Regions from separate parts of the Priestia sp. FSL W8-0001 genome, predicted to be linked through region 2. Evidence: a T-box and tRNA genes for the amino acid it is inferred to sense, from the RefSeq annotation. Region 2 holds a T-box; the other holds one or more tRNA genes.
The links. A T-box is a leader RNA that pairs with one kind of tRNA and senses whether it is charged. The one in region 2 lies ahead of serS (serine--tRNA ligase), so its partner is inferred to be a tRNA-Ser.
Positions count from the first base shown of each region.

Region 1: it encodes a tRNA-Ser, which carries the amino acid that the T-box ahead of serS (serine--tRNA ligase) is inferred to sense. The anticodon was not compared.

Region 1 covers NZ_JBBPAL010000001.1:3,206,152-3,209,560, forward strand. Annotated here, with positions in the region: gene MKZ18_RS16965 (MFS transporter) at 1-137, opposite strand, end outside; gene sodA (superoxide dismutase SodA) at 258-866, opposite strand; tRNA gene MKZ18_RS16975 (tRNA-Ser) at 1,093-1,185, opposite strand; tRNA gene MKZ18_RS16980 (tRNA-Ile) at 1,196-1,272, opposite strand; tRNA gene MKZ18_RS16985 (tRNA-Asn) at 1,274-1,348, opposite strand; tRNA gene MKZ18_RS16990 (tRNA-Met) at 1,382-1,455, opposite strand; tRNA gene MKZ18_RS16995 (tRNA-Asn) at 1,457-1,531, opposite strand; gene MKZ18_RS17000 (DUF456 domain-containing protein) at 1,597-2,079, opposite strand; gene MKZ18_RS17005 (Na/Pi cotransporter family protein) at 2,208-3,409, opposite strand, start outside.
Region 2 covers NZ_JBBPAL010000001.1:20,139-23,547, forward strand. Annotated here, with positions in the region: gene MKZ18_RS00075 (serine hydrolase) at 1-78, shown strand, start outside; gene pdxS (pyridoxal 5'-phosphate synthase lyase subunit PdxS) at 281-1,168, shown strand; gene pdxT (pyridoxal 5'-phosphate synthase glutaminase subunit PdxT) at 1,190-1,777, shown strand; T-box leader at 1,839-2,056, shown strand; gene serS (serine--tRNA ligase) at 2,111-3,388, shown strand.

The sequences.
Region 1 (3,409 bases), 3.2 Mb from region 2:
GTTTGTTTCCATAAATACACGTTTACAAATGAATTTGAAATTGAAATGGCTAAAGCATATAGCCCTCCAATGATAAGTAATAACAATAAATCTTTATTAACTTCTACATCTCCAACAACTTTTTTTAATAAAGGCATATAAAAAACTCCTTTTCTCTTCTACCCCTAGTGTGTGAAAAAGAAAAGGAGATATGTAAAAGAATTGGAAAACAAAAAAACCAGTAAAGGCAATAATTGCTTTACTGGTTTTTTCTCTCATTATTTTGCTGCTGCGTAGCGTTTTGCAACTTCGTCCCATTTAATTACATTAAAGAATGCTGAAATGTAATCTGGACGACGGTTTTGGTAGTTTAAGTAGTAAGCATGCTCCCAAACGTCTAGTCCTAGGATTGGTGTTTTACCTTCCATTAGTGGGCTATCTTGGTTTGGTGTACTTGTTACTTCTAATTCACCGTTGTTTACAACTAACCAAGCCCAGCCAGAACCGAAGCGTGTAGTTGCTGCTTTAGCGAATGCATCTTTGAATGCGTCAAAGCTTCCAAACTTACTGCTAATTGCGTCTGCTAACTCGCCTGTTGGCTCGCCGCCACCGTTAGGGCAAAGAATTGTCCAGAATAATGAGTGGTTAGCATGTCCACCACCATTGTTACGTACTGCTGTACGGATATCTTCTGGTACAGCATCCATATTTGAGATTAACTCTTCAACACTTTTAGAAGCTAAATCAGCTTTTCCTTCTACTGCTGCGTTTAAGTTTGTAACGTAAGTGTTATGGTGTTTCGTATGGTGAATGTTCATCGTTTCTTTGTCGATGTGTGGTTCAAGTGCATCATATGCATAAGGTAATTGTGGTAATTCGTAAGCCATGGGTAATTCCTCCTTTAAAATATGTACCTAATTTGGTGAAAGAAAATTCACCTCATGTTTTTAGATTAGCAAATTTAACCTACGCTTTCAATGAAAAAGCATTTAATCATCACTTATATTTACCTGTTTCCCACTGTCTATCCTATTTAAACGTAAAATTTTATTTGAAAACAAAATAAAAAATCTTTCTTCACAATTGTAAAGAAAGATTAATCAACAATATGTATGGCGGAGGAAGAGGGATTCGAACCCCCGCGGGCTTTAACACCCCTGTCGGTTTTCAAGACCGATCCCTTCAGCCGGACTTGGGTATTCCTCCAACCTTTTCATGGTGGACCCTGCAGGACTCGAACCTGCGACCGGACGGTTATGAGCCGTCTGCTCTAACCAGCTGAGCTAAGGGTCCTTGGCTCCACAGGTAGGACTCGAACCTACGACCGATCGGTTAACAGCCGATTGCTCTACCACTGAGCTACTGTGGAATAATAGTATGTATGCTTTGTCACTTAAAGGAATAGCGGCGGAGGGGATCGAACCCCCGACCTCACGGGTATGAACCGTACGCTCTAGCCAGCTGAGCTACACCGCCATGGCTCCACAGGTAGGACTCGAACCTACGACCGATCGGTTAACAGCCGATTGCTCTACCACTGAGCTACTGTGGAACGATATAACATTTATTAGCGACATTAAAAATTTAACATGCTTTTAATTAAAAGTCAACAAATTATTATAAAACAACGATAAGAAAGTAAATGATCATTGCCGCCTGTATAATTCCTTTTGAAATAGCACCGCTGAAAAAGCCAACTAACGATCCAAAACCAATCTTTATAGCATTTTGAAAATTCGTACGGTGTACAACTAACTCACCAATCACCGCCCCTAAAAATGGGCCAATTAATATACCAAGCCCAGGAATTAAGAATGGACCAACCAACAATCCAATGGTGCTTCCCCAAATACCCGCTTTTGTTCCACCGAACTTTTTAACACCAATTAGATTTGCCAAATAATCAGCGGCAAAAAGTGCTGCCACAAGCAGACCTTGAATAAGCACAAACAAGAAAGTATATGGTTCAAAACTATAGAAAAACCCGTACAATAAAAATCCAAGTGCTACAAACAGTACGCTTGGAATAATAGGATAGACTAATCCAATAAATGATACAACAAAACAAATTGCAATGAGTGTCCAATATAAAAAGTCCAACTTAACACGTTTCCTTTCATCTCAATCTCTATTTACTATTATTATCAAACAGTATACACTGTAACAACTTTTTTGATAATAATATTCCATAAAAAAGAGCAACTCGTTAACGAGTCGCTCTTTCTAGCTTATTGAGATTTTTGAGTCACACTCTTTTGATTTTCTCCTAACACTGCTTCTGCAATATTAACTGCGTGATCTCCAATACGCTCTAAGTTACTAATAATGTCAACAAATACAATACCAGCTGAGCCTGTGCAAGCACCTTCGTTTAAGCGTAAAATATGCTTTTTACGAAGTGAACGCTCCATGCTGTCGATTTGATCTTCTTGTTGCATTACGTGAACAGCTTTTTCACGATCGTTGTTCTCTAGTGCTGCAACAGCTTCTTTAACTGTTGAAATTGTTAGTTCAAACATTTCTGCTAAATCTTTATTAGCTTCAGATGTTACCTTTACTTTGTTAGTAATTTGATAATCAACAAGCTCTACGATATTTTCAAAATGATCTCCAATACGTTCAATATCACGAGCCGTGTCTAACAGCATTGAATGCTCTTCACTTTCTGAAGCTGACATAGAAGAAGAAGAAAGTAAAATTAAATAGTTAGTAATTTTTTTATCTAAATTGTTAATGGCATCTTCAATTTGTAAAGCCATATCAGAATGCTTATGTTGCTTCGTTTTCAAATAATTGTTTGCTTCTTCTAATCCAATTGTTGAGAATTGCCCCATACGAACGAGCTCTTCTTTTGCTTGTCCTAACGCAATTGATGGTGATTGTTCAATAAAAACTGGATCTAGATGTTTCGGTTTAAAGTCAACTAACGCATCGTCTCCAGGAATTACTTTTGTTACGATTAAAGCCAATAATCCAATAAACGGAAATTGAATAATAGTATTCGTGATGTTAAACGTTCCGTGTGCAAAAGCTATCGTCATCTCTGGGTTTAATGCTAATGTATCTTGTAAATATAAAACAAACTTTGTGAACAGCGGTAAAATAATTAAGAAGATAACTGTTCCAATAATATTGAACATTACATGAGTTAACGCTGCGCGTCTTGCCGCAACGCTTGCACCAATGGATGCTAAAATTGCCGTAATAGTTGTACCAATATTATCACCAAACAATACCGGTAACGCTGCATAAATATCGATTGCTCCTTGGCCAAATAGCTCCTGTAAGATACCAATTGTTGCACTTGAGCTTTGAACGATAACCGTAAATACTGTACCGATGACAACACCTAAAATTGGGTTATCACTCATACTTACTGTTAAGTCTTGAAACGCTTGAAGGGAACGAAGTGGCTTCATGCCATCGCCCA
Region 2 (3,409 bases):
TTAGCAATACGAAGTATAGGTGATTTCTTTGTAGGTGTATGGTCTGATGCAGCCGCTAATATTAAGAATTGGTTTTAATTCATAAACCATTTATAAAAGGAGATACTAAAGCAAGATTTTTGTTGCATTTAGTATCTTCTTTTTTTAGACAAGTTTTTCAAACTACACAATTTTAATAGGATTTTTTCAGAAAATAAGGTAAAATAGACAATAAGTTTTGAATTTTGTATACATAATTTATTGATTATGTGTAATACAACTATACTGGGGGAAGACAAACATGAGTAACATTACAGGTACTGACAGAGTAAAACGCGGAATGGCGGAAATGCAAAAGGGCGGCGTTATTATGGACGTTGTTAATGCTGAACAAGCAAAGATTGCAGAAGCAGCAGGAGCAGTTGCAGTTATGGCATTAGAACGTGTACCAGCAGACATTCGTGCTGCAGGTGGCGTATCTCGCATGGCAGATCCGACAATTGTCGAAGAAGTTATGAATGCTGTTTCAATTCCGGTAATGGCTAAAGCACGTATCGGTCACATTGTAGAAGCGCGTGTTTTAGAAGCAATGGGCGTAGACTATATTGATGAAAGTGAAGTATTAACACCAGCAGATGAAGAATTTCATTTGAATAAAAATACGTTTACAGTACCATTTGTTTGTGGTTGCCGCGATTTAGGCGAAGCTGCACGTCGTATTGCAGAAGGCGCTGCTATGCTTCGTACAAAAGGTGAACCAGGTACAGGGAACATTGTAGAAGCTGTACGTCATATGCGTCAAGTGAACGCACAAGTACGTAAAGTAGTGGGTATGGACGAAGCTGAGTTAATGACGGAAGCAAAGCTACTAGGTGCACCTTATGAGCTATTATTACAAATCAAGCGTGAAGGTCGCCTTCCAGTGGTTAACTTTGCTGCAGGTGGCGTTGCAACACCAGCAGATGCGGCATTAATGATGCAATTAGGAGCAGATGGAGTGTTTGTAGGTTCTGGTATCTTTAAGTCTGATAATCCAGAAAAATTTGCTCGTTCAATCGTAGAAGTAACAACGCATTATGAAGATTATGAGTTAATTGCAAAGCTTTCTAAAGGATTAGGAAATGCAATGAAAGGTATTGAAATCTCAACATTATTACCAGAAAATCGCATGCAAGAGCGTGGCTGGTAACAGTAAGGGAGTTTTAACAGCATGGTGAAGGTTGGAGTTTTAGGACTACAAGGTGCATTTAGAGAGCATGCGCATTCAGTGGAAGCAACAGGGGCTGAAGCGATTATTATTAAAAAAGTAGAACAGCTAGAAGAAGTGGACGGGCTCATTTTACCAGGTGGAGAAAGTACGGCAATGAGACGTCTGATTGATAAATATGACTTTATGGATTCACTGCGCCAATTTGCTAAAAGTGGCAAACCAATCTTTGGGACTTGTGCTGGTCTAATCTTACTAGCAGGCGAAATTGTAGACTATGATGAGCCTCATTTAGGTGTTATGAATATTAAGGTGGCTCGAAATTCTTTTGGTCGCCAACGTGAGAGCTTTGAGGCGAAATTAAATATAAAAGAAGTTGCAGATGATTTTATTGGAGTATTTATTCGTGCGCCTCATATTGTAGAAGTCGGTGAGAACGTGGAAGTCCTATCTATTCATGATGATCGTATCGTAGCTGCAAAACAGGGACAATTTTTAGGGTGTTCGTTTCATCCAGAATTAACGGATGACCATCGTATGACAGAGTATTTTATCGACATGGTGAAAGAGTCTCTGAAAAAACCTGTATAAACCAATTGCAACTTGTATAGACTTGTAGTACATTATGATTATTAATTACAATGTTGAAAAGTATAAAGCGTTGATAGGAAATAGTAGTAAAGAAGTTAAACTTTAGAGAGTCGATGGTTGGTGAAAATCGATGTTTAGCCTTTACGAATCCATCCTGGAGCAAGCTATTGAAACAGTAAGTAGATAGCTTCGGTTCATTCCGTTATCTGACTGAAGAGGAAGGTTTATTTATGAGCCTTCAACTAGGGTGGCAACGCGGGCTAAACTCTCGTCCCTTTTATAGGGATGGGAGTTTTTATTTTGCCCATTTTATACAAATAAGGAGGTAAATAGATGTTAGACGTAAAGGTTTTACGAGCTAATCTTGAAGAAGTAAAAGAAAAATTAAAGTTCCGCGGAGAAGATTTATCAGATCTTGGGCGCTTTGAAGAGTTAGATGTAGAGCGCAGACAGCTATTAGTTCAAACTGAGGAATTAAAGAGTAAGCGTAATGAAGTGTCTCAACAAATTGCTCAATTAAAACGTGAAAAGCAAGATGCAGATAGTATGATTTTAGAAATGCGTCAAGTAGGAGACAAAATTAAAGAGTTAGATGAGCGTCTTCGTACTGTAGAAACAGAATTAGAACAACTATTACTTTCAATCCCTAATATTCCACATGAGAGTGTTCCAGTTGGTGAAACGGAAGATGAAAATGTAGAAATTAGAAAATGGGGAGAGGTTCGTCAATTTAATTTTGAGCCGAAGCCACACTGGGATCTAGGAACAGATTTAAATATTTTAGACTTTGAACGTGCAGCAAAGGTAACGGGAAGCCGTTTCGTGTTTTATAAAGGCCTAGGAGCTCGTTTGGAACGTGCCTTAATCAACTTTATGATGGACTTACACATGGATGAGCATGGATATGAAGAAATTCTTCCTCCATATATGGTTAATCGTACAAGCATGACAGGAACAGGGCAGCTTCCTAAGTTTGAAGAAGATGCTTTTAAAATTAAAGAGGAAGACTATTTCTTAATCCCAACGGCTGAAGTTCCCGTAACTAATCTACACCGTGATGAAATCATTAATGGAGACCAATTACCATTAGCTTATACAGCATACAGCGCATGTTTTAGATCAGAAGCAGGTTCAGCTGGTAGAGATACACGTGGACTAATTCGTCAGCATCAATTTAACAAAGTAGAGCTAGTTCGTTTTGTAAAACCAGAAGATTCTTACGCTGAGCTTGAAAATCTGACAGGACATGCTGAAAAAGTATTACAGTTGTTAGAACTGCCATACCGTGTTTTAAGCATGTGTACTGGAGACTTAGGATTTACAGCAGCTAAAAAATACGATATTGAAGTGTGGATTCCAAGCTATGAGTCATATCGTGAAATTTCTTCTTGTTCAAACTTTGAAAGTTTCCAAGCGCGAAGAGCTAATATTCGCTTCCGCCGCGAGGCAAAAGGGAAACCAGAATACGTACACACATTAAATGGATCTGGATTAGCGATTGGGCGTACAGTGGCTGCAATTTTAGAGAACTATCAACAGGAAGATGGTTCAGTTGTTATTCCAAAAGTATTACGTCCTTACATGGGGAACAAAGAGGTTATTAACGGTTAAATTGAAATGATTCACAACTTT